One region of the Arthrobacter sp. NPDC057009 genome, then DNA from elsewhere that is predicted to be linked to it. Evidence: predicted binding sites of a transcription regulator. Region 1 holds the regulator's gene; each other region holds the start of a gene.
What was found. The regulator LexA, encoded in region 1, represses DNA repair genes until DNA is damaged. The targets are predictions, from matches to a motif close to TCGAACANNTGTTCGA.

Region 1 (10,457 bases):
CAGCGGCGTTCCGTAGCTGGTTTCGCTGCCGGCCTCGCCCTGGACCAGGCGGACGGCCTGGCCGTTCACGACGTCGACGGCGGGCAGCAGTTCAAGTACCGGCAGCTCGTTTTGGCTGGTCATCGGGTCCTCAGTTCTTGTAGGCGCTGGTTCCCGTGGGCCCGTCTGATGCGGCGCCCACGGCGGTTTGGTTGGTTACTTGCCGGGGAGGGTCAGCAGGTAGGCGGCCAGCAGCGACATGGCTGCCAGCACGCAGAAGCCGATCTGGATCCAGAGCGGCTTGCGCTGCTGCCTGAAGGACAGCGCGCCGCCCACTAGGAGGCCGGCCAGTGCCATCAGGAGGACGGACCACATTCAGGCGTCCGCCGGCTGCCGGGAATGCGCCGCGCGAAGTCCGTCGACCCAGTTCTTCAGCAGACGCGCACCGGCGTCTCCGGACTTTTCCGGGTGGAACTGTGTGGCGCTGAGGGGGCCGTTCTCCACGGCGGCGATGAAGGGCGCGCCGTGTTCGGACCACGTGACCAGCGGCGGGGCCATCCGGGGCTGGATGACGTCGAAATCCCAGTTCTGGACGCCGTAGGAGTGCACGAAGTAGAAGCGCTCACCTTCGACGCCGTCGAAAAGCTTCGAGCCTTCGGGGACTTTGACCGTGTTCCACCCCATGTGCGGAACCACCTCGGCCGGGAGGAGTTCCACCTTGCCGGGCCACTCCCCCATGCCTTCGGCTTCGGTTCCGTGTTCAACGCCGGCTTCGAAGAGCACCTGAAGCCCCACGCAGATGCCCAGCACCGGACGTCCGCCGGCGACGCGGCGGCCGATCATGCGGATGCCGTCCACGGCCTTGAGTTCGCGCATGACCGTTTCGAAGGCGCCGACGCCGGGCACGACCAGGCCGTCGGCGTTCAGTACGTCCTCGGGCTTGGAGCTCAGGATGACTTCCGCGCCGGCGCGTTCCAGGGCACGCACGGCCGACCGGACGTTGCCGGAGCCGTAGTCCAGGACGGTCACGGTGGGCTTGCCCTCCGGCGAGGCCGGTTTCAGGGTGGCGGAAGGATCGAGGATCGCGCCCTCGTGCAGTACTTTTCCGGTCACAGTGCCCCCTTGGTGGACGGGATGCCCTCGACGCGGGGATCCGGCTCGACTGCGGCGCGGAGCGCCCGGGCGAACGCCTTGAACTGGGCTTCGACGATGTGGTGCGGGTCGCGGCCGGCGATGACGTTCATGTGCAGGCAGATGCCGGCGTGCAGCGTGATTGCCTCGAACACGTGCCGGGTCAGCGATCCCGTGAAGTGGCCGCCGATCAGGTGGTATTCCTGCCCGGCGGGCTCGCCGCCGTGCACCAGGTAGGGCCGGCCGGAGACGTCGACCACGGCGTGTGCCAGGGCTTCATCCAGGGGCACGGTGGCCTCACCGAAGCGGCGGATGCCCGCCTTGTTGCCCAGGGCGGTGCGCAGGACCTCGCCGAAGGTGATGGCCACGTCCTCGACGGTGTGGTGCACGTCAATGTGGGTGTCGCCGGTGGCCTTGACGGTCATGTCGATCAGTGAGTGCTTGCACAGCGCCGTCAGCATGTGGTCATAGAAGGGGACCGAGGTGCTGATGTCCGACACTCCGGTGCCGTCGAGGTTGATCTCCACCAGCACGGAGGATTCGCTGGTCTCGCGCTCCATGCGGGCAGTCCGGGCCTCGGCAGCCTTGATTCCGGTGTCGCTCATGGTGATAGGTGTCCTTTGACGAGGATGGGGGGCGGACCAGTCATGGTCCATAGTCAAGTTTAGGCCGGAAGTGCGGCCTGCCTGGCCAGGATGCTTTCCAGCGCCTCCAGGAAGGCTGTGGTTTCCGTCTCAGTGCCGGCGGTGACCCGCAGGTGGCCGGCGATGCCGACGTCCCGGACGAGCACCCCGGCATCCAGCAGCTCCTGCCAGACCTCATGGGGCTTTTCCAGACCGCCGAAGAAGACGTAGTTGGAATCGGATGCCGCCGGCCGCAGCCCCATCCGCGTCAGCTCGGCGACAATCCGGTCGCGCTGGCGCTTGATGTCCTGCACATCCGCCATGAGCGCCTCCCGGTGCTGCAGCGCCGCGAGGGCGGTTGCCTGCGTGACGGCCGAGAGGTGATACGGCAGGCGCACCAGCCGGAGGGCGTCGGTCACCTCCGGCGCCGCGGCCATGTAGCCGAGGCGGGCACCGGCCAGGGCGAACGCCTTGCTCATGGTCCGGGAAACGATGAGCCGCTCCCGGCCCGGCAGCAGCGTCAGGGCGCTGGGCGTGCCGTCGTGCGCAAACTCGTGGTAGGCCTCGTCCACGACCACGACAGCCTGGCTTTCCTCACCTGCCTCGTAAACGGCTTCGACCACATCCAGGCCCAGGCCGGTACCGGTCGGGTTGTTGGGTGAACACAGGAAGACGATATTGGGCTGGAGTTCGCGCACCTGGCTGGCGGCGGACTCGGCGCTGAGGCCGTAGTCATCGGCGCGCTTGCCGGCGATGTACGCGGTGTCCGTGCCGCTGGCGAGGAGCGGGTACATGGAGTACGTCGGGGGAAAGCTCAGCAGCGTGCGGCCGGGGCCGCCAAAGGCCTGGAGGATCTGCTGGAGAACCTCGTTGGAGCCGTTGGCTGCCCAGAGGTTGTCCGGGCTGAGCCCGTGGCCCAGGTACTCCGCCAGGGCTTCCCGAAGTTCCGTGAATTCGCGGTCCGGGTAGCGGTTGAGCCCGGCGGCGGCCTCGCTCACCGCCGCGGTGATGGCCGCCCGCACATCGTCGGGCACGCCATGGGTGTTCTCGTTGACGTTGAGCAGGATCGGCACATCCAACTGCGGGGCGCCGTAAGGGCTCAGCCCCTTCAGGTTGGTCCGCAGGGGCAGTCGGTTCAGTCGCTCAAGCTGGTCAGTCACCAAGACAGTTTAAGGAACCCGGAGGGCTGGCCGGAAACTGTGACGGCTGAGGCACCCCTGCCCCACTTCTGGCCGCCTTATTTCCGCGGCACAAACAGCTGCTGGCCGGGCATGACCTTGCCTGCCTGGAGATCGTTGAGCTGGACGATGTCCGCGATGACATCCCGGGGATCACGGTCCGGATCCACCTTTCCGGCGATGGCCCAGAGGGACTCACCGGGCTGCACCGTGACCGAAACCGCTGGGGTGACGGTCAGTCCGCTGGCATTGTCCGCCGCTTTGGCCGGGGAGTTCAGGAGCCCTGCCAGGGAAAGAATGAGGGCGGCGAGCAGGACAAGCGGCAGGCCGATCAGGACAATGCGGCCGCGGCGCGTGAGCCGGAGGCGCGGCGGCTTGCCCGGGCGGGATGCGGCACCGGACTTCGCCGGGACGGCGGGCTTACCACTGTCCCGGGAATCTGCGAACCGGGCTGTTGGTGAAATGGCGCGCGGTGAAGCGGCGTGTGTTGAAGCGGCGTGTGTTGAAGCTGACATGGCGTGAGCCCTCCTGGACCAAGTTGTACTGCCTCGCGGTTGTACTGCCTCGCGTTCGAACAAACAGTTCGAACACCGGGCCGACAAGCGAGCCTAACTAGAACACATGTTCGAACTTTGCTTTTCCTAGTTTTAGCACCTATCAACGAATTAAGTCGAGACTCGCTAGAACAAATGTTTGAAAAAGCTGTATGGCTGGCCTACGTTGGAAATCACAGAACAACCACATCTGCAGTTGATCAGCAGGGTCTGACATTTTTCAGGCCGGAAGTTCCCGGCCACTGCAGCTACCGCGGCCGGGAGGAACGGAAAGGCGTTGGCGAACATGGCAGCACAGGCCTCTGACGGCAAGGCTCCCCAGCGCAGCCCGCGGTCTCAGCGGACCCCTAAGGGACTCACAGTCCGGCAGAAAAAGATTCTGGAAACCATCCAGCGCTCAGTGAACGAGAACGGCTACCCGCCGTCGATGCGTGAAATCGGCGACACCGTCGGCCTTGCGAGCCTGTCCAGCGTCACCCACCAGCTCTCCCAGCTGGAGAAGCTCGGCTACCTGCGGCGTGACCCCAAACGGCCGCGCGCCATGGAAGTCCTGATGCCGCTGACCCTGGATGCGCGGGCAGCAAAGCCTGGCGGCGCGGACAAGGCCTCAGCCCTGAGCCCGGCAGGCACAGCCGCAGGCGCAACGGTGACAGAACTGCCCAGCGCCATGGACACGGCCATGGTGCCGCTGGTCGGCCGGATCGCCGCCGGCGGCCCCATCCTCGCGGACCAGATGGTGGAGGATCTGATGCCGCTGCCCCGCCAGCTGGTGGGACACGGCGAACTGTTCATGCTCAGGGTCGCGGGCGATTCCATGGTGGACGCCGCCATCTGCGACGGGGACTGGGTTGTGGTCCGCAGGCAAAGCGACGCCGTCAACGGTGACATCGTCGCCGCGCTGCTCGACGATGAAGCCACGGTCAAGACCTTCAGGCAGCGCGACGGCCACACCTGGCTGCTCCCGCAGAACACCCAGTACGAGCCCATCCTGGGCGACCACGCGGTGGTTATGGGCAAGGTGGTTTCAGTACTCCGCTCGCTGTAGCACCGGTCGCTGCCGCACAAGCTCGCTGTAGCAGAAACTCCATTGGCCCCGGGCAGCATCAGCAGCCCGGGGCTTCGCTATGCCTGCGCGCCGGCCAGCCGTTCCAGTGCGGCGACTGCGGTCTTCCGGTCCGTGGTGGGCCAGAACGGCGGCAGGGCGGCGCGCAGGAATCCGCCATAGCGTTCGGTGGACAGCCGGGAATCCAGCACCGCCACCACCCCCTTGTCATTCGTGGACCGGATGAGCCGTCCCGCCCCCTGGGCAAGCCTGATGGCCGCGTGCGTGGCCGATACCGACATGAAGCCGTTGCCGCCGGCCTGGGCGACGGCCCGGGACCGCGCGGTCATCAGCGGATCGTCCGGCCGCGGGAAGGGAATCCTGTCGATCACCACCAGGCGGCACGATCCGCCCGGCACGTCGACGCCCTGCCACAGTGACATCGTGCCGAACAGGCAGGTGTCCGGTTCGTCGGCGAACTGCTTCACCAGCGCCGTCATGGTGGATTCGCCCTGGCAGAGAATGCTCACATCCAGCCGCATGCGCAGGGCATCTGCCGCTTCCTCCGCGGCGCGCCGGGAGGAGAACAGACAGAGTGCTCCCCCGCCGGACGCGCGGATCAGTGACTCGAGCTCGTCGAGCGCCTCCGGCGACGTGCCGCGGCCGGGCTTCGGCAGGTGGCCTGCCACGTACAGGATGCCCTGCCGGGGATAGTCGAAGGGCGAACCCACGTCGACGCCGGTCCAGCTGGGCGCGCCGTCGCCCAACAGGCCCAGGCCGCCTGCGGCGGGTTCGAAGGCGGAGCCGATGGCGAGCGTGGCCGATGTGAGCACCACAGTATGCCCGGCAAACAGGCCTTCCCGGAGCCGGCCGGCCACGCTCAGCGGCGCGATGTTGATCAGTGCCGGGGCGGTCTCGTCGGGCGCCGAGTATCCCTGCTGGGGATCAAACGTGCTGTTCCGTGAGAACCAGACCACCTCGCGGTTTTCCCGCGCGGCGATGAGCCGTTCACACAGCTCCAAAATCACCAGCAGGCGGGACCGCGCAAGCTGCCGCCCGCCGTCGGCCGTTGTGTTGCTGTCCCCCTTGGAATCAGACAGCGCCGCACGGCAGGCCTCACGAAGCTGGTCCACACAGTCCAGCTGTTCATCGTTCAGGCCGTTCGGCAGGAGGCCGCCAGGCACTCCGGCAAGCGCCACCTCGAGGTTGGCGGCCGCCGTGTTGAGGGCGTCAACGGTAATGCCCGTGTGCTTGCGGGCACCGGACGCCGCGGCATGGACCATTGCCACTGACAGCTGCCCCGATACCGCGCCGGTCACCCGGTCCTGGAGTTCGTGGGCCTCGTCCACCACCACGACATCGTATTCGGGCAGCACAGCCAGCCCTTCGAAGGCGCTGACAGCCAGCATGGCGTGGTTGGTCACCACAACGTCGGCTTCCGCGGCGTTGTGGCGGGCAAGTTCGCTGAAGCACTCTTCGGCGAGCGGGCATTTCTGGGAGCCGAGGCATTCCATGGACGTGACGGACACCTGCCGCCAGGCCCGGTCGGTGACGCCGGGAAGCAGCTCGTCACGGTCGCCGGTGGTGGTCTGTTCGGCCCATTCGCGGAGCCGGACCACCTCCTTGCCGAGCTGTGATGAAGGGCCGCCCACCGCCGCGGCGAAATGCGGGACGCTGGTGTCCTCGCCCAGCGAGAAGAGCTGGCCCTCCGAGGGTTCCTCGCTGGGAAAGCCGCCCTCCAGCTTGTGCCGGCAGACGTAATTGGCGCGGCCCTTGACCAGCGCCACCTTTACGGGCCGGTCGAGTGCCGGTTTGAGGCTTTCCAGCAGACGGGGAAGGTCCCGGCCCACGATCTGGGTCTGCAGGGCCAGGGTGGCGGTGGACACGAGCGCCGGCTTGTCGCTCTGAAGCGAGTGGGCGATGAGCGGGATCAGGTAGGCCAGCGACTTGCCGGTACCCGTGCCGGCCTGGACCAGCAGGTGGTCGCCCGTTTCGATTGCGCGAGCCACCTGCCGTGCCATCTCATGCTGGCCGGTGCGGCTTTGGCCGCCCATGCCTGCCACGGCACGGTCAAGCAGCTCGACCACGCGCTGCTCGCCGGCCGAGGCATCCGCTGGGGCTGCCGCACCCGCCGCCCCGTCAGTCATCGGTGCTGAAGGATTCCAGTTCAGCCGCAAGGCCTTCCCGGACCATGACCACAGCGCGCGTGCCGCCCTCCTCGTGATCCATGCTCAGGATCTCCGCGTCGGAGTCGTGCAGCTTGCTGATCAGATCACCGCGGTGGTACGGGACGAGGAGCTGCATCTTGACGTTCGGCCGCGGGATGGAATCGCTGATCGCCTTGAGCAGCTCGGAGATCCCCTCCCCGGTACGTGCCGAGACCACGACGTGCCGCGGTTCGCGCTGCTTGAGCCGCTCCACCACGAAGGGGTCGGCGGCGTCGGCCTTGTTCAGGACGATGATCTCGGGCACCTTGCGGGCATCCACCTCGGCGAACACCGAGCGCACGGCCGCGATCTGGCCCTCCGGGTCCGGGTGGGATACGTCCACGACGTGCAGGATCAGGTCCGCATCCGCAACTTCCTCGAGGGTGGAGCGGAAGGCCTCCACCAGCTGGGTGGGAAGGGAGCGGACGAAGCCCACGGTGTCGGCCAGCGTGTAGCCCACGCCGTCGGCGGTCTCGGCCTTGCGGACCGTGGGGTCGAGGGTGGCGAACAGGGCGTTCTCCACCAGGACACCGGCGTCGGTCAGGCGGTTCAGCAGCGAGGACTTACCGGCGTTGGTGTATCCGGCGATGGCCACTGAGGGCACCTCATTACGACGGCGGTTGGCCCGTTTGGTCTCCCGTGCCGGCTTCATCGCGGCGATCTCACGCCGCAGCTTGGCCATCCGGGTGCGGATCCTGCGGCGGTCCAGTTCGATCTTGGTTTCACCGGGACCACGGGAGCCCATGCCGGCGCCTGCGCCGCCCACCTGGCCACCGGCCTGGCGGGACATGGATTCACCCCAGCCGCGCAGGCGCGGGAGCAGGTATTCGAGCTGTGCCAGCTCCACCTGGGCCTTACCTTCGCGGCTCTTGGCGTGCTGGGCGAAGATGTCGAGGATGAGCGCCGTGCGGTCGATGACCTTCACCTTGACGATGTCTTCAAGGCCACGCCGCTGGGACGGGGCGAGTTCGGCGTCCACCACCACGGTGTCGGCGCCGGTGGACATCACGACGTCCTTGAGCTCCAGGGCCTTGCCCGCCCCGAGGAATGTTCCGGGGTCAGGCTTGGCGCGCCGCTGGACGAGTCCGTCGAGGACTTCCGAGCCGGCTGTTTCCGCCAGCGCGGCGAGTTCACGCAACGAGTTTTCGGCGTCGGCGAGCGTGCCTTCGGTCCAGAGTCCGGCGAGGACTACGCGCTCGAGGCGTAGCTGCCGGTATTCGACTTCGGTGACGTCTTCAAGTTCGGTGGAAAGCCCGGCCGTGCGGCGCAGTGCCCGGCGTTCCTCGAGATCCTGCTGGTCGCCGTCGAACGCGCTGTGCTCCTCGGAGAGCTGCGAGATGGCCTGCGCCTTGCCCAGGACGCCCTGGCTGTCCGTGCGGCTGCCATTGGCAGGCGCGGCATTCTTCGCCGGGATGTCCTTGGCGAGGATCCGGTCGATAACAGCCTGGATTTCCTCAGGACTCATGTCCTGGGCTGCCGGGTCGGATCCTGGGTTTTGCTGATTCGTCATGTTCTCCTTTGAAGGTTCTGCATCTTCAGAATAGTGCTGATTGCCGCCCTTGGCTGCGGTATTCGCGCTGGGCTGACTGCGAGGGGTCATGGAGGTGCTCCTGACATGCCGGCAGCGGAAGACGCTGGACGGCGGGAAGTGGACTGATCGAGTGCTGCGTGGGCTGCGCTGGGCTGTTTGAAGCTGCGCCGTTTCAGCTGAGCTGCTTTAGGCTGCGCCGTGGCGGAAGGTGGTACACCTGCATCGCGCGAGCGGGACGCCCCGGGCCGGTACCGGCGGCTGAAAGCCGCGGGCAAAGAAAGCCGGCTACTCAAAAATCAGGAACATGCCCTCTAGGATAGCAGAACACCGCTATCGGTTTTCGCATCCGCCCGGTTTCCCATCAGGCGGGCAGCCCACTAATCTGGCCAGTTATGGAGTCTGCCCATTATTTCAGCGCCTCACCTGCGGGGCCGTTCACCCGCAAGCCCCTCACAGTGGAACTGGCCGGTGAAACGCGGAAGCTGCAGACCTCATCGGGCATCTTCAGCCCCGACGGCATCGACAAGGGAACGGCCATCCTCCTGGCCGAGGTTCCCCCTCCCGCACCCCAGGGGAACCTGCTCGACATCGGTTGCGGCTGGGGACCCATCGCCCTGACCATGGCGCTGCGCGCCCCGCACGCGCACGTCTACGCGGTCGACGTCAACGAGCGGTGCATCGCCCTTACCAACGGGAATGCGGAGCTGCTGGGGCTAGGCAACGTCACGGCCAGCACGCCGGACGAAGTGGACCCCGAGATCCGTTTCGACACCATCTGGTCCAACCCGCCGATCCGGATCGGCAAGGATGAACTCCACACCCTGCTGCTGCTGTGGCTGCCGAGGCTGGCGCCGGGCGGTTCTGCATGGCTGGTGGTGCAGAAGAACCTGGGCTCGGATTCACTTCAGCGCTGGCTGGCCGAGGTGCTGGATGATTCCTTCACGGTGACCCGGGAAAGCACATCCAAGTCGTTCAGGATCCTGCGGGTCAGGAAAGCGTCCCGGTAGCAACGATCGTTGCCGGGCCGCTGAGTTCAACGTGCTCGCGGCCGCCGGCAACGGTGAAGAACTTCACGCCCACGACGCCGCCCGGAACCTTGACCTGCCAGGCGTCCGGGGCGCCTTGCCCGGCCCAATGGCGGATGGCCACCGCCGCCGCACATGCGCCGGTGCCGCAGGACTGCGTTTCACCGACGCCGCGTTCGTGGACGCGCATGGTTACGGTGCCCACACCGTCGTGCACCAGCGGCTCGGCCGGAACAACGAACTCGACGTTGGTGCCATTGGCCGGGGTCGGGTCGACGTACGGGGCGGTGAAGAGCTGGGTGTCCTGGAGTTCGGACAGCTCGGCTAGGGCGACGACGGTGTGGGGGTTACCCATGCTGACCGACAGCGCCGGCCGCGGCACCTCAAGGCCGTCGGCGGTGACAAGCGAGTCCATGGCGCGGGCCGCTGCTTCGTCCGGGAAGATGAACTCCCAGGGGCCCATGTCGACGGCGTAGCCGTCACCTGTGCGGACAATGGTCTTGACCCCGCCGCGGGTGCCGATGGTCAGCGAACCGCCGGCAGGCAGTTCCGCCAGGCCTTCGGCCAGGAGGAAGTGGACAAACACCCGCACGCCGTTGCCGCACATTTCGGACAGCGAACCGTCACCGTTGCGGTAGTCCATGAACCATTCGGCGTCGGGGTTCCCGGCAAGCAGCTGACGGCCCTCGTCCAGGAGCCGGGACGGGACGGCGCGGATCAGGCCGTCCCCGCCGATGCCGCGGTGGCGGTCACACAGCTGGGCCACCTGCTCCGCAGAGATGGCGTGCACGCCTTCCGGGTCAGCGACCAGGACGAAGTCGTTGCCAGTGCCATGGCCCTTGGAGAACCGCAGTCCGCTCAGTGTCGAACCCCCGGTGGTGGCGGCGGGCCGGACTGTTTCTGCAAGGGTCTCATTCATGATTCAAGGTTACCCGGCTGCCGTCGGCGCCAGGAAAACGGCCCGGAGCTCCCGCGCTGGCTGCGGGCGCTGGTCAGGAGGATGCCGGCGATGACAATCACACCCCCTGCTATCTGGGCCATGGAGTAGGGATGCCCGGAGAGGATCGTGAACAGGGCGGTAAAGACGGTGATGAGATTTAGGAACACGCCGGCACTGCCGGCCGGGATGACTGTGAGGGCCCGGTTCCAGAGCAGGTAGGACAGCACCGACGGGAAGACCGCGATGA
Region 2 (10,457 bases), on a different contig from region 1:
TGTGACGGTCGCCTCCGTGGCGTCTGGGTTTGGTTCGGGCGCGCGGGGGATCGCGGTGCGGCGAAGTGACAATCCGATCTCGTCGACGTCGAGCTCGATCACGGTGCGTTTCTCCCCCGCTTTCGTCTCGTAGGTGCGCGGCTTTAGCCTGCCGGTGACAACGACGCGGGATCCCTTGGCCAGGGAGGCGGCGGCGTTTTCGGCAAGGCCGCGCCATGCTGTGGCGCGCAGGAACAGCGTCTCCCCGTCCTTCCACTCCCCTGCCTGGGCATCGAAGAACCGGGGTGTGGAGGCGATGGTGAAGTTCGCGACGGCTGCCCCGCTGACGGAATGCAGCCGGGGGTCTGCGGTGAGGTTGCCGATGATGGTGGTGCTGGTTTCGCCGTTCATTGGTTTCGTTCCTTTTCTTCACTGGTTGCGTATCGGCGGGTAGTGGTCATGCGGGGGTGCCGGCCTTGGTGGCCGGCGCCCTGGTTCTAGGCGGCGTTGTCGTCGGGGTCGAGGTCTTCCTCGTCCCCGTACAGGAGTTCCCTCGTCCGGTCCCAGAACTGGTAGAGATAGATCTCCTGCAGGGCGGCCCGGTTAGGGAGCATGTAGTACCCCTCTTCGGGGAGGTCGGCCTCCATTTCGGATCTGGCGGCGTAGAAGCGCTCCTCGGGCGGCGTGGTGGGGGCGTCGAGGCGGGCGATGCTCCAAGCGATGGCGCGGAGTTCCTCGTCGGCCTGGAGTTCGGCCGGGATGTCCTGTTCGGTGAGGATGCGGTCGATGGTGTCTTTGGTGATGGTCATGATGCTGCCCCTTCCTGGCGGGTTTCGATGTCGATGGTTTGCTGGATTTTTTCCGGGTTCAGTCCGGACCAGTGGTTTTCGGTGCCGTCCCGGTCGTAGACGACGACGGGGACCTGGGAGTAGCCGAGTTCTTCGGTGATGTAGTCAAAGGCGGCCTGGTTGGTGGTGACGTCCACTTCGCGGAATGGGAGGCCGGCCTCAACGAATTTGTGCTTGGTCTTGGTGCAGCCGAAGCATCCGGAGGGCTTGGTGTAGATGGTGAGAGTCATTTTCAGTCCTTGGTTTCGTATCACTTCTGGTTAGGTTCGTCTGGCTGACTTTCTACCTCCATTCTACCAATCATTCAGGTGAATGAATAGTGCTTTTGCCGCGATTTCTAGCGGTTTTTTCTCGTTTAAACTGTTAGTGATCGCGGGGCGGGGCCGTCAGCTCCCGGCGAATAGCCACCGGCATCCGGTCCTCGGAATAGAGCCGCAGTAAAAGCCCTGCCACGCTTCCCCTGGATAGGCAGCAACTCGCACCCACGGCTTCCTGTTCCGGTCCGTGGCCTTGCTTTTCGATGTGAAGGAGGCCGGGAGAGCAAATACGTATCCCCTGCGCCGGCCCCGTGAATCTGCTCGGCTGATTCACCGGCGCTGCACATGAAACTTCCGAAAGGACAAAATACGTATGGGAAAGCATTCCCAATAGGTTTGCAGCAGTGCGTTGAGGAAGGGTTTCCGGGATGGCTTTTCGGATTCCTTGTGGGATTGACCTTGATTTATGCAGCTCTTAGCCTTAAGCAAAATGCGGGAAGGCTCACACCACGGGAGGGGCCATGTCCTCGGCGCAGCCCCACAACAATCATTCGCCAGGGTCGAGGCACACTTCGAAAGCGCTGTGGCGCAAACCATTTGTCTGGATCGGCGGCATCATGGCAGCCGCTATCGCGGCGTGGCTGACAGAAGTTTTCACTGGTGGCCTGACCATGCTCTTCGACGCGGACCGGTATGGGGATCCGGTCACTGTGCAAGTAGACGTGGAGGCCGAGAGGAGCGATCAGGCGGTTTCCCTGCCGCCTCAAGTCACGGTTTCGAGGGAAGACGCCGCCAAGGTGTACCCGGCCGGAGCTCAACAACAGGCAGACTTGTTGGCGGCACGTGGCGGCACAGTGATTGGGCCCCGCTCCATGATGGTCATCATCACCGGGAGACGGCCCGACTCCGTGAGGGTCACTGATATTCGTGATATCTCTGATTGCTCCGCAGCTGCCCGGGGAGGAACGCTTGTTTGGCTCAACAGGCCTTTTATGCCCCACGTTGATCCGTCCATCAGGGTCGGCCTCGATATCGGTGCGGCGAACCAACACGTGTATTTAAAAGACCCAACTGCGGCCGAAAAGAAGCCTTTCTTCCCGGACAAGACCATCGTGCTTCAAAAGGACGAAAGTCATGTGTTGATGATTGACCTGGAACCGCCAGCAGGAATGGTTTGCCGGCCGCAACTGGAAATGACGGTTCTGGATGGTGACAAAACGCACAAGCAAAAACTGGTGCCGGAGGATCAAAGGCAGCCGGTAATGGATGAATCTCCCGACGAGGCCCAATACCAGCAGGTCCGTCTGTGGGGTAGCGTCTGTGAGAACCTGGTTACCGCGCCTCCTGGCTGGCAAGATCTGCCTGATCCATGCACAACGCAGAGCTAGCCGGCACACTGGTTTCAGCTGTCTCGAGATGCAGAACCAGGCCGGTCCAGGCCGCGGTGACAGAGCAAACGTGGATACCTTCGACGCCAAAGGAAACCCGTCACACTTAGCGGTTTCGGAAGCTCCAATGGAACCGCTAATACAGAATGAGGAAATCCGTGCGGGGCAGCCCCCGCGCTGCCTCCTGGTTTAGGGCTCGTCCACCTCGATCTCGGGCAGTCGGCGGTCATTGACGGGATAGTCCACGGGGCCGCGGCCCTTGTCTGCTGCCGTGAGCAGGCTCAGTTCGATCAGGTCTTCGAGGTGGCTGGCGTCGGGGCCGACAGTGTCGTCGTCGGTCATGCGGAATTCTGTCACGGCTGCTCCCCCTGTGCCTAAGTGAACCTGGCTGGATGAATAGGACGGTGTTGTCCCTTTCACCCTAGCCGTGGTTTCTGCGCGCTGGCTGGCAAAGGTGGCTTCGCCCGCGCAGCGTTACCGGCGGCCGGGGGAGCGCAGCGGCGGAGGCCGCCGGCGCCACCGCGTGGAAGTGGGCCGGGCGGGATCGTGTGCTGATCCGGCCCGGCCCGCTTCTTCTAGATGAGGCGGCGCTTGTAGGCGGTGTCAGCGTCGCGGGCGACGTCGGCGACGTGGCCGCGGTTGATCAGTTCCCGCAGCAGCACCGCGAGGCGGAAATCCGGGACGTCCTCCGCGGCGAGTTTCAGGTATCGGTCGGCGTGGGATCCGCGGCCTTTGAGCCATTCCAGCCAGCCCATCAGGGTCAGCATCGGGGCGCGTTGCCCGGCCGGTACGGCCTTCATCAGCTCGAACGCGATCGCCTCGGCGCGGTCCACGCGGTCCCAGTCGGGACGGGCGGTGAACTTCCCGGTCAGCACGTCACCGAAGCTGCCGTTGTGGGTGGTGATGGTGTCCCGGAACAGGTAGTCGCGGATGTGACGGTGCTGGAATGCTGCCGCCAACTGCCGGGCGGTGTCCGTGTCCGGCATGCCTGTCCCGTCCAGCGTGGCCGCCCACGTCTCGCATGCGGTTTCGAGGTCCTCCTCGGTGCCTTCCGGGGCCTGTACGGGCGGCGCCCACGTGCCCAGCAGCTCGGCGTTGTACACCTCAAGGTGCGGGGCGGACCCGTAGTAGGTCAGCGTGACGTTGGCGTTGCTGTCCCTGACCTCGTCCAGCGGGTTCTTTTCGGCCGTGCCGTAGGTGGCCCAGTAGGTGCTGGTGACCAGCAGGACCAGGCGGACGGGCATCCGTGCCGTTGCCAGCTCGGTGGTGAGAGCGGCGACGTGTGCGGCGTAGGGGTAGCCGTACTCCGGGTCTTCGTCGGTGTAGACGATGACGTAGGATCCCGTTGCCTTGTCGTCGTGGGCTGCGTAGGTGGTGATCATCTGCGCGTAATCGCCCGGGATTTGCGCGTAATCGCCCGGGGCGGCTTCTGCCGGGGCGTCCATGCGCAGGCTGGCCCCCAAAGATCCGGCGCGGGCTGTCAGCACGACGAAGGATTCCTTCGGCTGGACGCCCAGCAGGTGCGGGACGGCGGCGATCAGGTCAGCCGAACCGGAGATGGTCAGTTTTTCAGTCATGGTGTTGCTCCTTTTTTGCCGAAAGGGTTGGTGGGGTGGGCGGCCCCGTGGTGACCGGCCAGCTTCCCCTTCTCCCCCGCGTTGTTTTGGCTGCTGGCGGAGCTTGCGGAGCTGTGGCCGACGGAGGCCTGTCTACCCCTGGGCAAGGGGCGGGAAATTCCCGGAGGAAATCAGCGACGCAGGAGCGCCGCAGGGAAATTCCCGGCCCGCAGGCCCCGGTGGAGCCTGCGGAACCGGGGCTCGACAGGCTGGAGCGGACACGTACAATCCCTTGGGACAGCAGCCAAAACGTCGTAGACACAGCAGGTGATGACGGACCGGAGCTCTGCGACGGACCGGCAGCACCCAACAGCCGGCCACGGAGCTTGCGGAGTGGACGCCCGACCGGGTGCGAGCCCTGCGAGCATGCACTTCCTCTCCCCACCGGTCGCACCCAAGGTTCATCCCCGTGGCGTCTTGCCGCGTACAGCAGGTGAGGTGTGGAGGCCGCTGGCGGGATGGCGGTCCTCCGCCGGCGACCACGCACCCAGGCCGGCCAGTGGCGGCGGACCGCCCGTGCAAACCGGGCCCCTACGCCGGAGGTGGGCACCCACTTATTGACTTGAGTAAGTGGGTGCCCGGCCCGGTCAGGCGGCTTCCTGTTCCAGCGCGAAGAGCTGTTGTGCGAGGTCGATCAGGTGCTGAGGCACGTTGCCCTCGTCCCCGTCATGGGTTTCTCCCAGGAACACGACGTTCCCGCAGTACACGTCGGCCAGCATCCCGGTTTCTTCGAGGACCAGCATCGCGGTGCGGCGGTTGGGGGGAAGGTTCAGGATTTTGCCTTCCTCGTTCAGGTAGAAGTGCCAGTCGTCGCCGCTTACGGCTTCGATGTTCCCGGCCACGAGGTTTTGCAGCGTCTCCAGTCCGGCGTCGATGGTTTCCACGCGGGCCGGTTCGTTCAGGTCGGCGGGGATGATCAGGGCGGTGCAGGTACTCATCGGGTTGTCCTCTCAGATGATGTGTGTTGGGTTGGTGTGTATGGCGTGGTGTGGTGCCCCGCCGTTCAGGGGCGGGGCAGCGGCTTGTGGTGGGGTTAGGCCGCGTCTGTGAGGGTGCAGGGCATCCGGTAGCGGCTGGGCATTTCGGCGGCGGTCTCGGGCAGGTCGTCTGGGCCTTGGGCCTGTCCGTTCTTCCAGTGGAAGAACGCCTGTTCGCTGATCGCGGTCCAGAACCTGGCTTTTGTCCTGAACCAGTACGTGCGTACGTCGCCTTCGCAGTAGGTGGCCATGCCGAACAGGTTGCCGATCCCGTCCGCGGTGCGGATCCCGGCGACCATGACGTAAGGCCATTGGCCCAGGTCCCAGCCGTCGCAGCCCCAGCTGGGGATCACGGCCCAGCCGTGCTCTGCGATGACGTCCATCCAGTCGTACCCGTCGTTCATGTGGTAGTCGACGAGCACGGGCACGTCGTGGACTGTTTCTCCGGTGTCGGCGGTGGTCACGGTCCTCGTAGTGACTGCGTTCATGGTGTTACTCCTTTTTTTGCCGAAAGGGTTGGTGGGGTGGGCGGCCCCGTGGTGACCGGCCAGCGTCCCCTTCTCCCCCGCGTTGTTTTGGCTGCTGGCGGAGCTTGCGGAGCTGTGGCCGACGGAGGCCTGTCTACCCCTTGGGGCAAGGACCGTGGAATCTGCGCAGGAAATAAGCGACGCAGGAGCGCCGGAGCCGATTCCACGGCCCGCAGGCCCCGGTGGAGCCTGCGGAACCGGGGCTAGACCGGCCGGAGCGGACACTTACAATCCCTTGGGACAGCAGCCAAAAAACGTCGAAGACGTGGAACCAGGGCCAGGGACGGCGGAGCCCTGCGGAGCCGGCACTGGACCCAACAGCCGGCCGCGCCAGCGGACGCCCTTCAACTGGTTGGAGCGCAGCGGAAACCAGGGCGAGCCTAACGAGCACGCGCCTTCAGCGAACGTTCAACAAACCCCAAGGTGCTCCGGACTTTCTCTAAGGCTGGCAAGACAGACTTGTCTCATCCCCGACAACGGGCCTCGCTTACAGACAAGGCGTGCAGGCCATCACGGCGGGGCCGGGCTGTCTCCCCATGCACCCTGGCCCCGGCGGAAAGGCGCCCGCTCCCCACACCTCAGGCTGTGGGCCGCGGAAGCCGCGGCCGATAAAGGCCAGCCCTGGGCCGGCGGGGTGGCAGGATTGTGCCGTGGTGACCAGGCGGCATAGTGTGGTTCCGAACTCGGAGTGGGTGTTGATGTACCGGGGCGGGCTGACCCGCTCGCGGATCGCCGCGCTCACCCGGGCCCCGGCTGCGACCGTCGGCTACCACCTGGCCATGGCACGGGCCGCCGACCCGGGGCTGCAGGCAGCGCACGTGAACGCCGCCAGTACCCAGGCACGTGTCAGCGTGCAAAGTCTCGCGCGTATGCACCGCCTCGTGGCCATGGTTCAGGAAACCGGCCGCTACCCCTCCCGCACAGCCCCAGCAGCCGGTGAGCGGACCCTGGCGGCGTGGCTGGAGCGGCGCCGTCACGACGCCGCTGCCGGGACACTGGCACCTGTGTACCGGAACGGGCTCGCCGTCCTCCCCGGCTGGCACCGACTACCCAGGCCGGTGGCCGACGCAGCCAGGTGGCAGGACCGGCTCTCCGCCCTGGTTCGGTACCGGGCGGCCGGGCACGACTGGCCCCGCCACAAGGCCGACACGGTCGGAGAAGAGCACGTCCTTGGCGTTTGGCTGCACGCCCAGCGCCAAAAGGCACACCTTGGTGACCTCGACCCGGCCAAGGCGCAGGCGCTGGACAAGATGCTGCCGGGCTGGCGTGCCGGACGGCAGCGGGGCCGCAAACCCAAGAACAGCAGCGGCACCAGCGACTGACCCAGCGGGCAGGACAGCGATCGCATAACGGCTTCGGGTTAGCGTCCGCTCCGCGAACTCAACTCCCGACGGCGGAACCGCCGGACGTCCGGCGGTTTCCCCGCCCAGGAGAACCCGCTCCATGCCCCCGCTGCCACCGCCTACTCCCCCCGGATTCCGCGTACGCCGCTTATTGAGCCCCCGCGGTTCCTGGGTGACGGCGGCCCGCCCGGTGCCCGGCACTCACGCGGCGCCCGTCCTGTCCATGGTTGGGGGCAATTCGGGTTATCCACGGCTGAATTCTCGGGAGCCATCGGGGGAGTTCCCGTCGGCCGCCGCAGCGGTGGATAAGCCGAACGGAATTGTCCCCGGTTGTGGGCAGGACGCCATCCCCGGCCCACTCGGACGGAGTGGAAGTTGTTCTGTCAGTGCCAGGGTCTACACTGAAAGAATCGAAGATATGTTCGAATAAAGGTGCGTCGTGAGCGTTATTGTTGGTCCCCGCGTGATAGACGCGGGGGTGTCGTTGTTGTCGGTGCTGGTGTCCCCGGTGCCGGTCGCGGCGGGGTACCCGTCGCCGGCGCAGGACTACTTTGATGGCCGGATTGATCTGAACGAGCACCTGATCAAGGACATCACCAGCACCTACGTGGTGCGGGTGACCGGGGAGTCGATGGAGGGTGCCGGGATCAGCGACGGTGACGAGCTGATCGTGAACCGGGCGCTGGAGCCGCGCGACGGGTGTGTGGTCGTCGCGGTCCTGGACGGGGAACTGACGATCAAGCGGCTGCGGATCACACCGGACGGTGTGGTTCTGCAGGCGGAAAACCCTAAGTTTCCCGACATCGGGGTCCCGGCCCTGTCGGACCTGGTGATCTGGGGTGTGGCGACCAGGTGCCTGCACCATGTCTAACGCCGGCGATTTCTTCAGAAAGGAAGGCGGTCGTGTCTAGGCCGGCGGTGATGCGGCGGATGCCGCAGATCGCGCATGTGGATGTGAACTGCTTCTACGCCTCCGCGGAGAGGGCGTTCAACCCGTCCCTGGAGGGCCGGCCGGTGATCGTGCTGTCCAACAATGACGGGTGCGCCGTGACCCGCTCCCCCGAGGCCAAGGCCCTGGGTATCGCGATGGGCGAGCCCTGGTTCAGGCTCGCACCGCGGGCGAAGGAATGGGGCCTCGTGGCGCTCTCGAGCAACTACGAACTGTATGGGGATATCAGCGCCCGGGTCATGGAACTGCTCGGCCGGTACTCGGCCTGGCTGGAGGTCTACAGCATCGATGAGGCGTTCCTCGGCGTCAAAGGCACCCCGGCCGAGCTGCTCGCCATGGGCCGGGCCATGAAGGCTGCGGTCCGGCGGAATGTCGGCGTTCCCGTGTGCGTCGGGATCGCCCCGACGAAGACGCTGGCGAAACTGGCCAACAAATGGGCGAAAAACAACCCCGCCTTCGGCGGGGTGTGCCACTGGGACTCCATCCCCGCCCCCGTGCGGGAGACCCTGCTGGGGCGCCTGTCCGTCATGGAGATCTGGGGCGTCGCCGGCCGGCTGACGAAGCGGCTGAATGTGATGGGCATCTTCACGGTCCTGGACCTGACCCGGGCGGACCCGGTGCTGATCCGGGACAGGTTCTCGGTCGTCATGATGCGCACCGTCCTGGAACTGCAGGGCACGCCCTGCATCCCCATGGAGGAAGAACGGATCGGGCGGGACCAGCTGATCTTCTCCCGCTCGTTCGCCCAACCCATCACCACAGCAGCCGGAATGCGGCAGGTCCTGAGCGTCTACGGCCAGCAGGCCTCCGCCCGGCTGGCCAAACACGGGCTGCAGGCCAAGGTCCTGACCGCGTTCGCCGGCACGTCCCACTACAACCAGAACGACACCTCCTACCCCTCCGTGTGCGTGCCCTTGTCGATGCCCACCGCGGACCCGGTGATCCTGACCAGGGCCGCGCACGCGCTCCTGCCCCGGATCGTTGAAGGGGTCCGGTACGCCCGGGCCGGGATCATGGTCACCGACCTGCGCCCCACCGGCAACCAGGCGCCCCTGTCCCTGTTCGAAAACCCGCACGAGGAACGCCACATCGGAGCCCTCCTCGAGGACGTCACCCGGCGGTACGGGCGCGGCTCCATCGGACTGGGCCACGCCGGGATCAAAACCGGGCTCGACTGGACCATGAAACGCGACATGCTCTCCCCCCGGTACACCACCCACTGGGACGAACTCCCCCTCGTCAAAGCCGCCTAAAACAACAACCAAACGTCAACACCAAGCACCACACGAAAGAACCACCACATGACAATCACGACAGACGCGCCCACCCTGAACACGCACGCCCTGGACCTCCCGGTCGACGTCCGCTTCACCCCTGCCGGCACTCCCCTCGCTGTCCGCTACGACGGACGGATCTGGGCAGTCGCCGCCGAACCCGTGCACTGGTTCAGCAGGGACTCGTGGTGGGACACCCGCCGCACAGCCCCCGTCGGGATCGGGAACGTCGTCGACGTCGAGCACTGGCGCATCCAGGTCCGCCTCGACTCCACGGCCCCGCTGCGGACCTTCGAGCTGCGCCGCGATCCACTGTCCGAACAGTGGCTCCTGGCCACCATCACCGACGACTAGGCCAGGCGTGCAAGGATTTTCCGGCCCGGTCCCGGACGGGATGTGGACGGCATTGCGCGATGAGTTCGGCCTGCCCTCCCTAGAGGACGTAAGTGCCCGTCTGAGTGTGCTGCCGGATCCGGAACCGGCGCTGCGGGCCCTGGTTCGGGTGTTCATCGGGGACGGGACGTTCTGCCCCGGTTTCCAGTTCCTGCCCGGCGGGCACCTCGACCCCCGGGTGACGGCCCTGTTCGGGACGGCACTGGAGGCGAAAGTACCGCACAACTACTTCGCCCTGTGGATGATGACCCAGGCCCGCGAGCTCTCCGGCGCCCGGCCGGTCGACCGGCTGGACGACACCGGCCGGCTCGTCAGGCTCCTGCGGGCTGCCGCGGGGGCCGCACCTGTGGGCCGGCGGTAAGAGTTCACTTCCTCCGGGCTTCTCGGCGCCTACACCGCTCCGAGGGCCACGACCGGCTCCGGGACGTGGTCTGCGTTGAAGTCTGGTGCGTCCGAGTACGCCGCAGCCGGAGTCGGTCGTGGACCTTCGGCCTGCGGTGTGAGGGTAGGCCGGGGAGTGACCTGCCGAAGGCCATCACTGACAGTGAGGATGGCTCTGCGTAGTGTGGGGCCATGGGACTGATGTACGACGATCCGCGGCTGGCCGCTCTGACCCTGCTGCGCATCGCCGCCGAGGAATCCGAAGGCCCCAGTGAAATGACCGGGCACATGCACGCCGTCCTGGACGACCTCGTCCAGCGCAACGGGGCGGCGTACCTGGCCGAGTTGGCCATCGCTTTTGCCCGGACCGGGTTCATCGCCCTGGATGAACTCGCCCGAACCACCGGGAACAGCACCGATGAACTGCTGGACGCCGTCGAGGTCGACACGCTCGAAGGCCTCAATGGCGGCTGCTGAATACCCCGCGGGCACCGGGCTTCCCGCGGGGCTTGCCCCGCCGGTGAA
Region 3 (10,457 bases), on a different contig from region 1:
GGGGCCAGCCCGCTGGACTCGGACGCCTTCTCGCCCAACACCGCCGCCGGCGCATGCCCCGAATGCCACGGCCTCGGCGTGGCACACACCGTGACTGAAGCCTCGATGGTCCCCGACCCGTCCCTGAGCATCCGGGAGGGAGCCATCGCGGCCTGGCCCACCGCGTGGCAGGGCAAGAACCTGCGCGACATCCTCATCCACTTGGGCTACGACGTCGACACCCCGTGGCAGGACCTGCCCCGGAAGGACCGCGACTGGATCCTCTTCACCGACGAGCAGCCCGTCGTCGAGATCACGCCCCAGCGGGACCGGGTGGAGAAGCCGTACAAGGGCAGGTTCTGGAGCGCCAAGAGCCATGTGCTCCACACGCTTTCAGACTCCAAGAGCAGCACGATGCGCGAACGGGTACTCCGCTTCATGGAAACCGGCCACTGCCGCCGGTGCAGCGGCAGCGGACTCACCCCCGAGGCCCTGGCCGTGACATTCGCGGGCAGGACCATCGCCGAACTCAACGCAGTTCCGATGGCCGAGCTGGCGGACATCATCCGCCCGACCACCGAGCTGAAGGCCGCCGGCACCGCCTCGCGGAAGCTGAATCCCGGCAAGGAGTCCGCCGGTGAACGCAACGAGGTGGCCGTCGCCATCACGCGCGACCTCCTCCAGCGGATCACAGTCCTGCTGGACCTGGGGCTCGGCTACCTTGCGCTCGGCAGGTCGACGCCGACCCTCTCGCCGGGCGAGATGCAGCGCCTCCGAATCGCCACCCAGCTGCGCTCGGGCCTGTTCGGCGTGGTCTACGTGCTGGACGAGCCGTCCGCCGGGCTGCACCCCGCCGACGCCGAACCCCTCCTGGCGGTGCTGGAACAGCTCAAGTCGTCAGGCAACTCCGTCTTCGTGGTGGAGCACAATATGGACATTGTGCGCCGCGCCGACTGGCTCGTCGACGTGGGGCCAAGGGCAGGAGAGGCTGGCGGCGAAGTGCTCTACAGCGGCCCCGTGGCCGGCCTGGCCGACGTCGAGGCCTCCGTCACACGCCCGTTCCTGGTTCCGGACGGCGCCGCTGGCGGCGGTTCGCCGGGTGGTACTGAATCGGACGGCAGCGGGCCTGACAGCAGGGACCAGACCAGCCGCCGTCGGGAGCCTGCCGGCTGGCTGGAACTGAAGGACATCACGCGCCACAACCTCCGCGGCCTCGATGCTTCGTTCCCGCTGCAGGTGCTGACGGCGGTCACTGGCGTCTCCGGTTCGGGCAAGTCGACGCTGGTCAGCCACGTCCTGGCCGGGGTGGTCGGATCTGAACTGCACGGAGGCGCGGGCACAGATTCCGCGGGGTCCCTTGGCACCGACGACGACCAGCCCATGAACGGCGGCGACCCCGGCACGCCGCTGAGTGTTGGAAACGTGACCGGCCTGCACCACGTGGACCGGCTGGTGACCGTGGACCAGAAACCGATCGGCCGAACGCCCCGGTCCAACCTGGCCACCTACACGGGGCTCTTCGATGCCGTACGCAAGGAATTCGCGGCCACGGACGAGGCCCGCGCACGGGGCTACGGGGCCGGACGCTTCTCCTTCAATGTGGCTGGCGGGCGGTGCGAGACCTGCCAGGGCGAGGGCTTCGTCGCCGTCGAACTGCTGTTCCTGCCGGGCAGCTACGGCCCCTGTCCGGAATGCGACGGGTCGCGCTATAACCCCGAAACGCTGGAAGTCACCTACCGCGGCAAGAACGTGGCCGAGATCCTGGGCATGACTGTGGACGCCGCCGCCGAATTCCTGCAGGACATTGCCCCGGCGGCGCGCAGCCTGCAGACACTGCGGGAGGTCGGGCTGGGCTACCTGCGGCTCGGACAGCCCGCCACCGAACTGTCCGGCGGCGAGGCCCAGCGCATCAAACTCGCCACCGAACTGCAGCGGGCACGCCGCGGCCACACGCTGTACCTGCTTGATGAGCCCACCACCGGGCTTCATCCGTCCGACGTCCGGCTCCTCATGGCGCAGCTGCAGCGCCTCGTCGACGCCGGGAATTCAGTGGTTGTGGTGGAGCACGAGATGGACGTGGTGGCAGAAGCAGACTGGGTGATCGACCTCGGGCCGGCCGGCGGAGACGCCGGCGGCAGGATCGTGGCCTCCGGAACGCCCGCCGACGTGGCCGGTTCACCCGACAGCCGGACTGCCCGTTATTTGGCATCCGCGCTCGGGGGACGGAACTAAACCCTGGATCGAACCCAAACATCTCGATTTGATAACGGAGCGCGACCCGTTTAGGGTGGGACACATGCCCGCGCGCGACGCGGGCCCATGAATGCCCGGTGCCGCCTCCACCATTTACTGCCCGGCCGGCGGACACCGAAATGACCTCTAGTTCGTCAGGGGCGGGCAGTAGCGCGAAAACGTCCGGGGACGGACCGAGCGCGGGTGGCCTCAGGAGCATCCCAAAATGAAGAAATCCACCATCAGCACTGCCGCGCGCCGTGGAGTGACCCTGGCCGCCGTTTCCGCCGCATCCCTGGCCCTCTCCGCCACCGCGGCCAACGCCGCAACGCCCACCACTACGAGCGCCTCCACCTGGGACGCCCTCGCACAGTGCGAGAGCGGCGGCAACTGGGCCATCAACACGGGCAACGGCTTCTCCGGCGGCCTGCAGTTCACCCCGCAGACCTGGGCTGCTTTCGGCGGAACCGGTGCGCCGCAGGACGCTTCCCGCGCCCAGCAGATCGCCGTGGCCGAAAAGGTACAGGCAACCCAGGGCTGGAACGCATGGCCCGCCTGCTCGGCCAAGCTCGGCCTGACCGGTGGCGGTGGCGCTCCTGCACCGCAGATCCAGCCGCAGAGCTCGACAGTACAGGCCGCGCCCGTCCAGGCTCCGGTCCAGACCGCGCCCGTCGCCCAGGCTCCCGTGGCCGAAGCACCGGTCCAGGCCCGTCACGCTGCCGCCATCAACGTAAGCGGCGAGACCTACACGGTCCAGGAGGGCGACACCCTGAGCAAGATCGCCGACAAGCTCGGCATCCACGGCGGCTGGCAGCACCTTGCCGACGCCAACGCTGACACCATCAGCGACCCGAACCTCGTGTTCGTCGGACAGGTTCTGCAGCTGCCGGCCTAATCTGGCTGATCAGGCCGCTTAGCGGCTAAAGCTCGACGCCGGGCGGTCCCTTACGGGGCCGCCCGGCTTCGCTGCGTCTGGGGGTTGTGCCCGGCTTCGCTGAAGCTGCCGTCGCTGCATCTGCCTTTCATGCACCGATCTTCAGATGCAACGACGCCGGGCGCCCCCTTAAGTGGGGACGCCCGGCGTCGTACTTTTATTCTCTACAGCGTGACGGCCGGAGCCGCCGGTAAACGGCTACGCCGCGGCAGGAAGCTCCCGGACGATGCGCACTTTCCAGGCGGCGTCGTCGCTGGTGTCCAGGAGGGCAACGGTGCCGGAGGCGATGTGCAGGGCAACCCGCTTGGCGTGCAGCAGCTCGAGGTAGAGGTGCTCGTTGACACGCGCGGGGCTGTCGATGACGAACTTCATGGCATCGCGCATCTTGCGGTAGTTGTCGCTGCGTTCGCGGTGCAGGTGCAGTTCGAGCGCATGGCGCTGCTTGACGCGCGGCTCATGCTTGTTCAGCCAGTTCACGGCAGCGTGGACGCCGATGACCAGGGCCAACGAAACGGCGTAGATCCACCAGCCGGTGGACATCAGGAACAGCGGCAGGTTGGCGACGGCCACCACTGCGATGAAAACGCGCAGGGCGACGAGCCGGCGCAGGGTCAGTGCAACGGAAGCAAGCGCGGTGCGGAAGCGGTGCTGGTCCTTGCGCGCAGCAGCCGGGTCCAGCGTAAACTCGTCGAGAACGAGAATTCCGTTCGCGTCGGCGCCCAGCATCTGACCGTACTTTGGGACGAACAGCTGAGGCTCCTGTGAAAGGTGTGAATTCCCCTCTGCAGGGGCGGACGACAGGGGCGCGGGAGAGGTAAGAGTCATGAATTTGCTTCCGGACGCTGTTGAGGTTTCCGATATCTTAGTGGATTAATCAACCTTCCGCATCCAGGCGTCCACATTGTGAGCAGCCGGATGTCCATTTTGGGTGCTGTCTGTGCCGCGCGGCACTTCAATTGGCACATCGCGTCAAGGACGGCAGACTGAAGGGATGCAAACCTTCCTCCCCTATCCCGATTTCCGGCAAAGCGCGGCCGCGCTGGACACACCCCGGCTGGGCAAGCAGCGCGTCGAAGCACTGCAGACACTCCGCGCGCTGGTCATCCCGGAATACGGATGGCAGTCACACCCCGCCATTCGAATGTGGATGGGGCACGTTCCTGCACTCACCATGTACGGCCTGGCCATGGTGGACGAATGGACCAAGCGCGGCTTCGCCGACACCACACGGGACAATATCCGCGAGTTCGCTCCGCAGGCTGCCCATCCGGACTACGCCGCCAAGATCCTGCTTCCGCCGTGGCTCGGGGACCCCGAGTTCCACCTCAGCCACCGCTCCAACCTGATCCGCAAGGACCCGCACTTCTACGAAGAGGTCTTCCCCGGGACGGAGCATGGGCTGGAGTACGTCTGGCCGGAGCCCCGTCACGAGTTCCTGCCAAAGGACCCCGCGGGTGACGTTCTCTGGATTCTGCGCGAGCACGTTGGCCACGGCGACCCCGAACAGCTGGACAAGGTGGGGCTGCCGGCTGTTGGCCGGGCTTCCGCTGCTGGCGCCCCGGGCGGTGCGGGTGCCGGTTCCTCCTCCGATTCCGGGGGCGCCAGTTCCGGCGGCGTCGGCGATTCCGACGACGACTACCAGTTCGTCTACGCGGAGGAAACGTCGCGCAGGCCGTCCAAAGTGGCCAAAAAGGCCCCGGCCAGGCCGCTGGTCAAGAAACCGTCGCGCAAGCGGCAGCGCCAGGAGGCAGCCTTCTCAACTCTGCCCGGCAAGTCGCCGGTGGCCGTACCATTCGACGGCGGCGGCAAGTTCGCCGTCGGAATGGTCCTGGGCCGTCCCATCACCCTTGACGACGGCCGCTTCGGACGCAATTTCAAGGTCACCGACATCATCGACCGGTCAGAGTTCGACTACCCGGCGCTGCTGCAGGATCCCCGCGTCTTCTTCCCCGTCCCGGCGCTCTGAGTCGGCCATGACTATCCTGCTCGCCGGCTGCGGCGACCTCGGCACGGAAGCGGGGCTGCAGTTCTCTGCTGCCGGACACCGGGTTGTCGGCTGGCGCCGTTCACCCGACAAACTGCCAGCTGAGATCGACGGCGCCGCTGCGGACCTCAGCACAGCTGAACTGCCGCCTGTCCCGGCGGACACTACCGCCGTCGTCATCGCAGTGGCTGCGGACGGCCCCACGGAAGAGGCATATCGAAGCGCCTATGTGAACGGGGTTGCGCATGTTCTCGACGCGCTTGCCCGGGACCGCGTAACGCCGGAACGCGTGCTCTTCGTTTCATCCACAGCCGTGTACGGCGACGCCGCCGGCGCGTGGATCGACGAAAGCGTTACGCCGGAGCCTGGCGGGTTCTCGGGCCGCATCATGCGTGAAGCCGAGGACCTGCTGCTGAAGCGGCTCGATGGAACCGGCACGACACCTGTCGTGCTGAGGCTTGGCGGAATCTACGGGCCGGGCCGCACCAGGCTCATCGACCAGGTACGAACCGGTACCGCCGTGATTCCTGCCGAACCGCGCTTTACCAACCGCATCCACCGCGACGACGCCGCCAGCGCCATCGTGCATCTGTGCACTATGTCTGGCGAGCCGGCTCCGGTGTACCTGGGCGTGGACAACGATCCGGCCGAGTTGGGCGACGTCCTGCGCTTCCTGGCAACCGAATTGGGGATGGCCGTCCCGCCGACGGCTGCCCTCGGCGATGCACGGGGCGGCAACAAGAGGTGCAGCAATGCATTGCTTCGGGGAACCGGGTTTTCCTTCAAGTACCCATCCTTCCGCGAAGGCTACCGAGACATTCTGGCCGGCGTCGGAGTCCGCCACCCGTAACTTAGGCACCGCCCTATGAAGGGGTGAGGCCGAAGTGGCGGGCACCGAAAAAATTTTTCAAAAAATTTTTCCCTTTTCGTCCCAAGTGACCCTTATCACGTCTAAAAATGTCAGACCCCGCTGACAATCTAGACCCATGGAAGCTATCGGGGAGCATGGAGCGGACATCGCGGGCGGGACTGACGTCTCCGGCCTGAATGCTGCTGCTCCGCTGCGGGGCCGGGGGCTTCGCAGCGTTCCGGCCGCGGCTTCCCCGTCCAGCGCCCGTATCGAGGGCACGTCCGACGGCGGCGCTGCGCTGGCAACTGCTGACCTGCGGGCGGGCCTGGTGCTCCTGGATTCCGCAGTCGCTGCGGCGGAGGAAGAGCTCGCCGCAGCCAGTTTCCCTGAAGCAGCCGACTTCGCAGAACTGACCGAACAGCTCTCCCGCCGCATCGAGTACCTTCAGCTACAGGCTGCCGCGGCGGTGGAACGGACGCGGGCCGAGGCGATCAGCGCCGCCGAAGCAGCCAACCGCGCGGCCGGCTGGACCACAGGCTGGGGCAATGAACCCGAAACCGCTGCAGCCCCAGACGCTCAGCCCTCCGAGGCCGCCGCCGTCGGCAGCCCTGCTGATGCCCCGTCTTCCGCTGACCCGCTGACGGTCCCTGCCCGCGCGGTGGCCTGGTCCCCGGCCGACGACGGGTCCCGCAACACGGTTGATTTCCTCCGCACCCGGCTTCGCATCAGCAGCGCCGAAGCACGCCGCAGGCTCGCCCTGGCCGGCGACGTGCTCCCCCGCACCGGACTCGCCGGCCGGCCCATGCCGCCCATACACGAGGAAACCGCGGCCGCGCTCACCGCCGGGATCATCTCCTCCCGCGCCGGCACCACCATCACCACCGCCCTGGACAAAGTCCGCCACATCCCCGATCCAGACGCGCTCGCCAAAATGGAACGCAACCTCACCCAAACCGCGATCGAAAACGACCAGGACTTCCTCACCCGCATCGCCCACCGCTGGATCGACGCCCTCGACCAGGACGGCACCGAACCCTCCGAAGAAAACCTCCGCCACCGCCAAGGCGTCTTCATCCGCCCCAAACGCGGCGGCCTCTACCACCTCGAAATCCACGCCACCACCGACCAATACGAAGTTCTCACCACCGTCATGAACACCGCCACCAACCCCCGCACCACCACACCCGACACCACCAGCAGCGGCAGCAACCGCGGAGAAGACGGCAACGGCAATAAAGACGGCGGCGGCAACGACAGCTATGGCGACGGCGAAAACACGGGCAGCGCCACCGCTGTCGACTTGGACGAGGCCTTCAACGCCCCTGCCCCGCTCCCGGATCTGGACCGGCGCACCCTGGCCCAACAACGCCTCGACGGCCTCGTCGGCGCCAGCAAGGCGGCCCTCGCCACCGGAACCCTGCCCGCCACCGGCGGGCTCCGCCCCCAGGTCATGGTCACCGTCTCCTACCAGGACCTCCTCAACAGCATCGAAACCACCGCAGCCAACGGCCCCCGCTACGCAAACAGAGGCAACGGGCAAACCAGCGACATGGGACCATTAGCAGACTCCAGTCCAGGCACGTGGCACACCAACGCCCCGGAACCCCAGGCAGGCACCGACCAGGACACCTGGCAGATCGGCGCCCCGGAATCCGCGTTCATTCCCGGCACCGACCAGCAGACTTGGCAGGCCGACGACAGCGAACCCACCCCTATCACCAGCCTTCCCGGCATCAACTGGCCCGGCAACGGCCAACCCGGCACACCCACCGGCAGCGGGACCTTCACCTACACCGGCCCCGTCACCGCCTCCACCATCCGCAAAACCGCCTGCGACGCCGACATCATCCCCGTCCTCCTCAGCAGCCAAGGCCGCATCCTCGACATCGGCCGCACCACCCGGATCTTCCCGCCCCACATCCGCAAAGCCCTCAACGCCCGCGACCAAGGCTGCGCCTTCCCCAACTGCACCATCCCCGCCACCTGGTGCGAAGCCCACCACATCACCTACTGGTCACAAGGCGGACCCACCAGCACCGACAACGGCGTTCTCCTCTGCACAGCCCACCACCACCTCATCCATAAAGAACAGTGGAAAATCCACGTCAAAAACGGCACCCCCTGGTTCATCCCGCCACCCCACATCGACCCCCGCCAACAACCCCGACAAAACCACCACCACAAAACATGAACACCCGGAATGACGCCGCGTTCAACACGCGGAATGAACTCGCGGCCGATGAAAACAGGGTCGAAAAACGCGGAAGCGCCAGCCCCAAAGAACCGGGACCAGGCGCTTCCGATGGAACGAAACTTGCGGCTGCTATACGTCCTGCCAGCCGCTGCCTTCCGTGAATGTGGCAACAAGGGTGCCCACGCCTGCCTGCAGCGAATTCGATGGATCTTCGTACAGCGAAGCCTCGGTTGCCCGGCTGTGGGTGATGAGCTGCTCGGCTTCCAGCTTCGCCTCCGGCACGGTGGCTCCGATGATCCCGGTGCGGGCCGGAAGGGCGGGGGTGTGCACTACCTCGGCATTGGTCTCCGAGAGCGGGATGGTGGTCCCGGTTTGAATCTCGTCGTGCGGGAACTCGAATTCGGCGTCATCGGGGGCAGGGGGAATCGTGTACTCCAGGAAGTAGTTCATTCCCCCAGCCTTGCAGATAACCGGCGTGCCAGAAACCCTGCCCCGCCGCTGATGGGGAATGAGCCGCTCACGGGGGCCCGCGGCACACCGAACCTCCCCGGGAGAGTGACTCCGTTCCTACCGTCCGGACGCGTATCCCTGTGCACCGCGCGGGTTAGCGGCAGCCTGCAGCACGCCGGTCCCGGGATCGCGTACGACGGCGGACAGCCGTCCCAGCGTCCAGTCGCCTGCCCTGGTGATCCGGTGTCCCCGCCGCTCGAGCCCTGCGATAACGTCATCGCCCAATCGATCCTCGACGACGGCACCGCCAGGCTCCCAGGTGCGCGGCCAGAAGGACCCGGGCATCGATGTCGTGTGGAACGCCGGTGCGTCGATGGCCTGTTGGGGCGAGTACCCGCCCACGATGGTCCGCAGCAGGTACAGCAACTGCCACTGGTCCTGCTGGTCTCCCCCCGGCGAGCCCAGCGCCGACACCGCAACGCCGCCGCGCAGCACCAGCGTCGGCGTCAGCGTGGTCCGCGGGCGCTTGCCCGGCGTCAGCGTGGACGGCGTGCCGGGCTCGAGCCATGTCATCTGCAAGCGGGTGCCCAGGCAAAACCCGAGTTCGGGGATTGCCGGGGACGACTGCAGCCAGCCGCCGGACGGCGTTGCCGCAACCATGTTGCCCCAACGGTCCACCACGTCGATATGGCACGTGTCGCCGCGGGTTTCCCCGTTGCGTGCCACGTCTGGTTCCCCGATCGTGGGTTCCCCTACGCCGGCGGCGGCAGCCGCGGAACGTCCGCGGCCGGAAGAGGCAGAACCTCCCAAAGCGGGTGCGCCGCCGTCGTCATTCGACAGCGCAGGCGGGACGTACTCGGTGCGAAGCGCGGGAACGTACGGCTCAAGGCCGGGAACTGAACCCGGACGGAACTCGTGCGACGCCTCGTCCGTGATCAGCTCCCGGCGGGATGCCGCGTACTCTTCGGACAGCAGGTAACCGAGCGGGACGTCGTCGTCGCCGTAGTAAGCCTCGCGGTCCGCCAGTGCAAGCTTCTGGGCCTCCAGGATAGTGTGCGCCCCGAGCTCCGTGGACGGATCGAGGCGCTCCTCGTCAAAGCCGGCCAGGATCGCGAGCGTCTGCAGCAGGGCCGGCCCCTGCCCCCACGGGCCGGTCTTGGCGATCGTGTGCCCGCGGAACTCGAACGTGGCCGCTTCCTCGTACGACGCGCGGAAGCCGGCCATGTCGGCCATCGTCATGACGCCGCGGTGGTCAGTTCCGGACGAGTGGCGGTGCGGCGTGCGGACGCTTTCGGCCACAGCCCGGGCCACGAAGCCCTCGCGCCATTCCCGGCGGGCGGCGTCGATACGCTCCTCGCGGGTGTGGGCCGGTTCTGCCGCAAATGCCTCGCCAAGGCCGGCGCCGGCCTGCACCAGTCTCTGCAGAGTGCGTGCGAGCGCCGGATTCCGGACCAGGTCGCCTTCCTCCGGGATGCGCCCCTCTGGCATCCACAGTTCGGCAGACGTGGGCCAGTGCTCCCGGAACAGCTCCGCCACAGCCGAGATCGTGCCGCACACGCGCGCCAACACCGGGTGGCCGTCGCGCGCGTACCGGATGGCGAAATCCAAAACTTCGGCCAGTTCCCATGTTCCGTGGTCCCGCAGCAGCAACAGCCAGGCGTCGACGGCGCCGGGAACCGCCGCGGCCAGCGCACCCGATCCGGGCACCAGTTCCAGGCCTTCCCCACGGAAGTGCTGGACCGTCGCGCCCGCCGGGGCCGGACCCTGGCCCATCAGGATCACCGGCTTCCCGGGCTCCGCGGCCGTGTTGAAGACGCCGGTCATGTCGCCGCCG

Region 2: a site for LexA is predicted at 7,346-7,361, ahead of ACFTR6_RS18615 (LexA family protein). Genes of this name have one in related genera too.
Region 3: a site for LexA is predicted at 6,024-6,039, ahead of ACFTR6_RS07460 (DUF222 domain-containing protein). Genes of this name have one in related genera too.

The regions. Positions count from the first base shown of each region.
Region 1 is NZ_JBHUSB010000023.1:40,461-50,917, forward strand. Features, by position in the region: gene priA (bifunctional 1-(5-phosphoribosyl)-5-((5-phosphoribosylamino)methylideneamino)imidazole-4-carboxamide isomerase/phosphoribosylanthranilate isomerase PriA) at 1-123, opposite strand, end outside; gene ACFTR6_RS19080 (hypothetical protein) at 196-354, opposite strand; gene hisH (imidazole glycerol phosphate synthase subunit HisH) at 355-1,092, opposite strand; gene hisB (imidazoleglycerol-phosphate dehydratase HisB) at 1,089-1,715, opposite strand; gene ACFTR6_RS19095 (histidinol-phosphate transaminase) at 1,775-2,893, opposite strand; gene ACFTR6_RS19100 (LysM peptidoglycan-binding domain-containing protein) at 2,971-3,426, opposite strand; gene lexA (transcriptional repressor LexA) at 3,752-4,510, shown strand; gene ACFTR6_RS19110 (ATP-dependent DNA helicase) at 4,588-6,654, opposite strand; gene hflX (GTPase HflX) at 6,647-8,224, opposite strand; gene ACFTR6_RS19120 (class I SAM-dependent methyltransferase) at 8,638-9,252, shown strand; gene dapF (diaminopimelate epimerase) at 9,233-10,189, opposite strand; gene ACFTR6_RS19130 (DMT family transporter) at 10,186-10,457, opposite strand, start outside.
Region 2 is NZ_JBHUSB010000021.1:67,561-78,017, forward strand. Features, by position in the region: gene ssb (single-stranded DNA-binding protein) at 1-390, opposite strand, end outside; gene ACFTR6_RS18575 (hypothetical protein) at 477-788, opposite strand; gene ACFTR6_RS18580 (glutaredoxin family protein) at 785-1,057, opposite strand; gene ACFTR6_RS18585 (hypothetical protein) at 1,606-2,472, shown strand; gene ACFTR6_RS18590 (hypothetical protein) at 2,662-2,829, opposite strand; gene ACFTR6_RS18595 (DUF4192 family protein) at 3,048-4,049, opposite strand; gene ACFTR6_RS18600 (DUF3846 domain-containing protein) at 4,676-5,026, opposite strand; gene ACFTR6_RS18605 (hypothetical protein) at 5,122-5,553, opposite strand; gene ACFTR6_RS18610 (helicase associated domain-containing protein) at 6,264-6,914, shown strand; gene ACFTR6_RS18615 (LexA family protein) at 7,375-7,806, shown strand; gene ACFTR6_RS18620 (Y-family DNA polymerase) at 7,857-9,137, shown strand; gene ACFTR6_RS18625 (hypothetical protein) at 9,186-9,512, shown strand; gene ACFTR6_RS18630 (hypothetical protein) at 9,520-9,912, shown strand; gene ACFTR6_RS18635 (hypothetical protein) at 10,125-10,409, shown strand; gene ACFTR6_RS18640 (hypothetical protein) at 10,396-10,457, shown strand, end outside.
Region 3 is NZ_JBHUSB010000005.1:145,323-155,779, reverse strand. Features, by position in the region: gene ACFTR6_RS07485 (ABC transporter) at 1-2,211, shown strand, start outside; gene ACFTR6_RS07480 (transglycosylase family protein) at 2,438-3,106, shown strand; gene ACFTR6_RS07475 (hypothetical protein) at 3,344-3,970, opposite strand; gene ACFTR6_RS07470 (MSMEG_6728 family protein) at 4,137-5,111, shown strand; gene ACFTR6_RS07465 (SDR family oxidoreductase) at 5,119-5,979, shown strand; gene ACFTR6_RS07460 (DUF222 domain-containing protein) at 6,116-8,170, shown strand; gene ACFTR6_RS07455 (hypothetical protein) at 8,303-8,623, opposite strand; gene ACFTR6_RS07450 (gamma-glutamyltransferase family protein) at 8,741-10,457, opposite strand, start outside.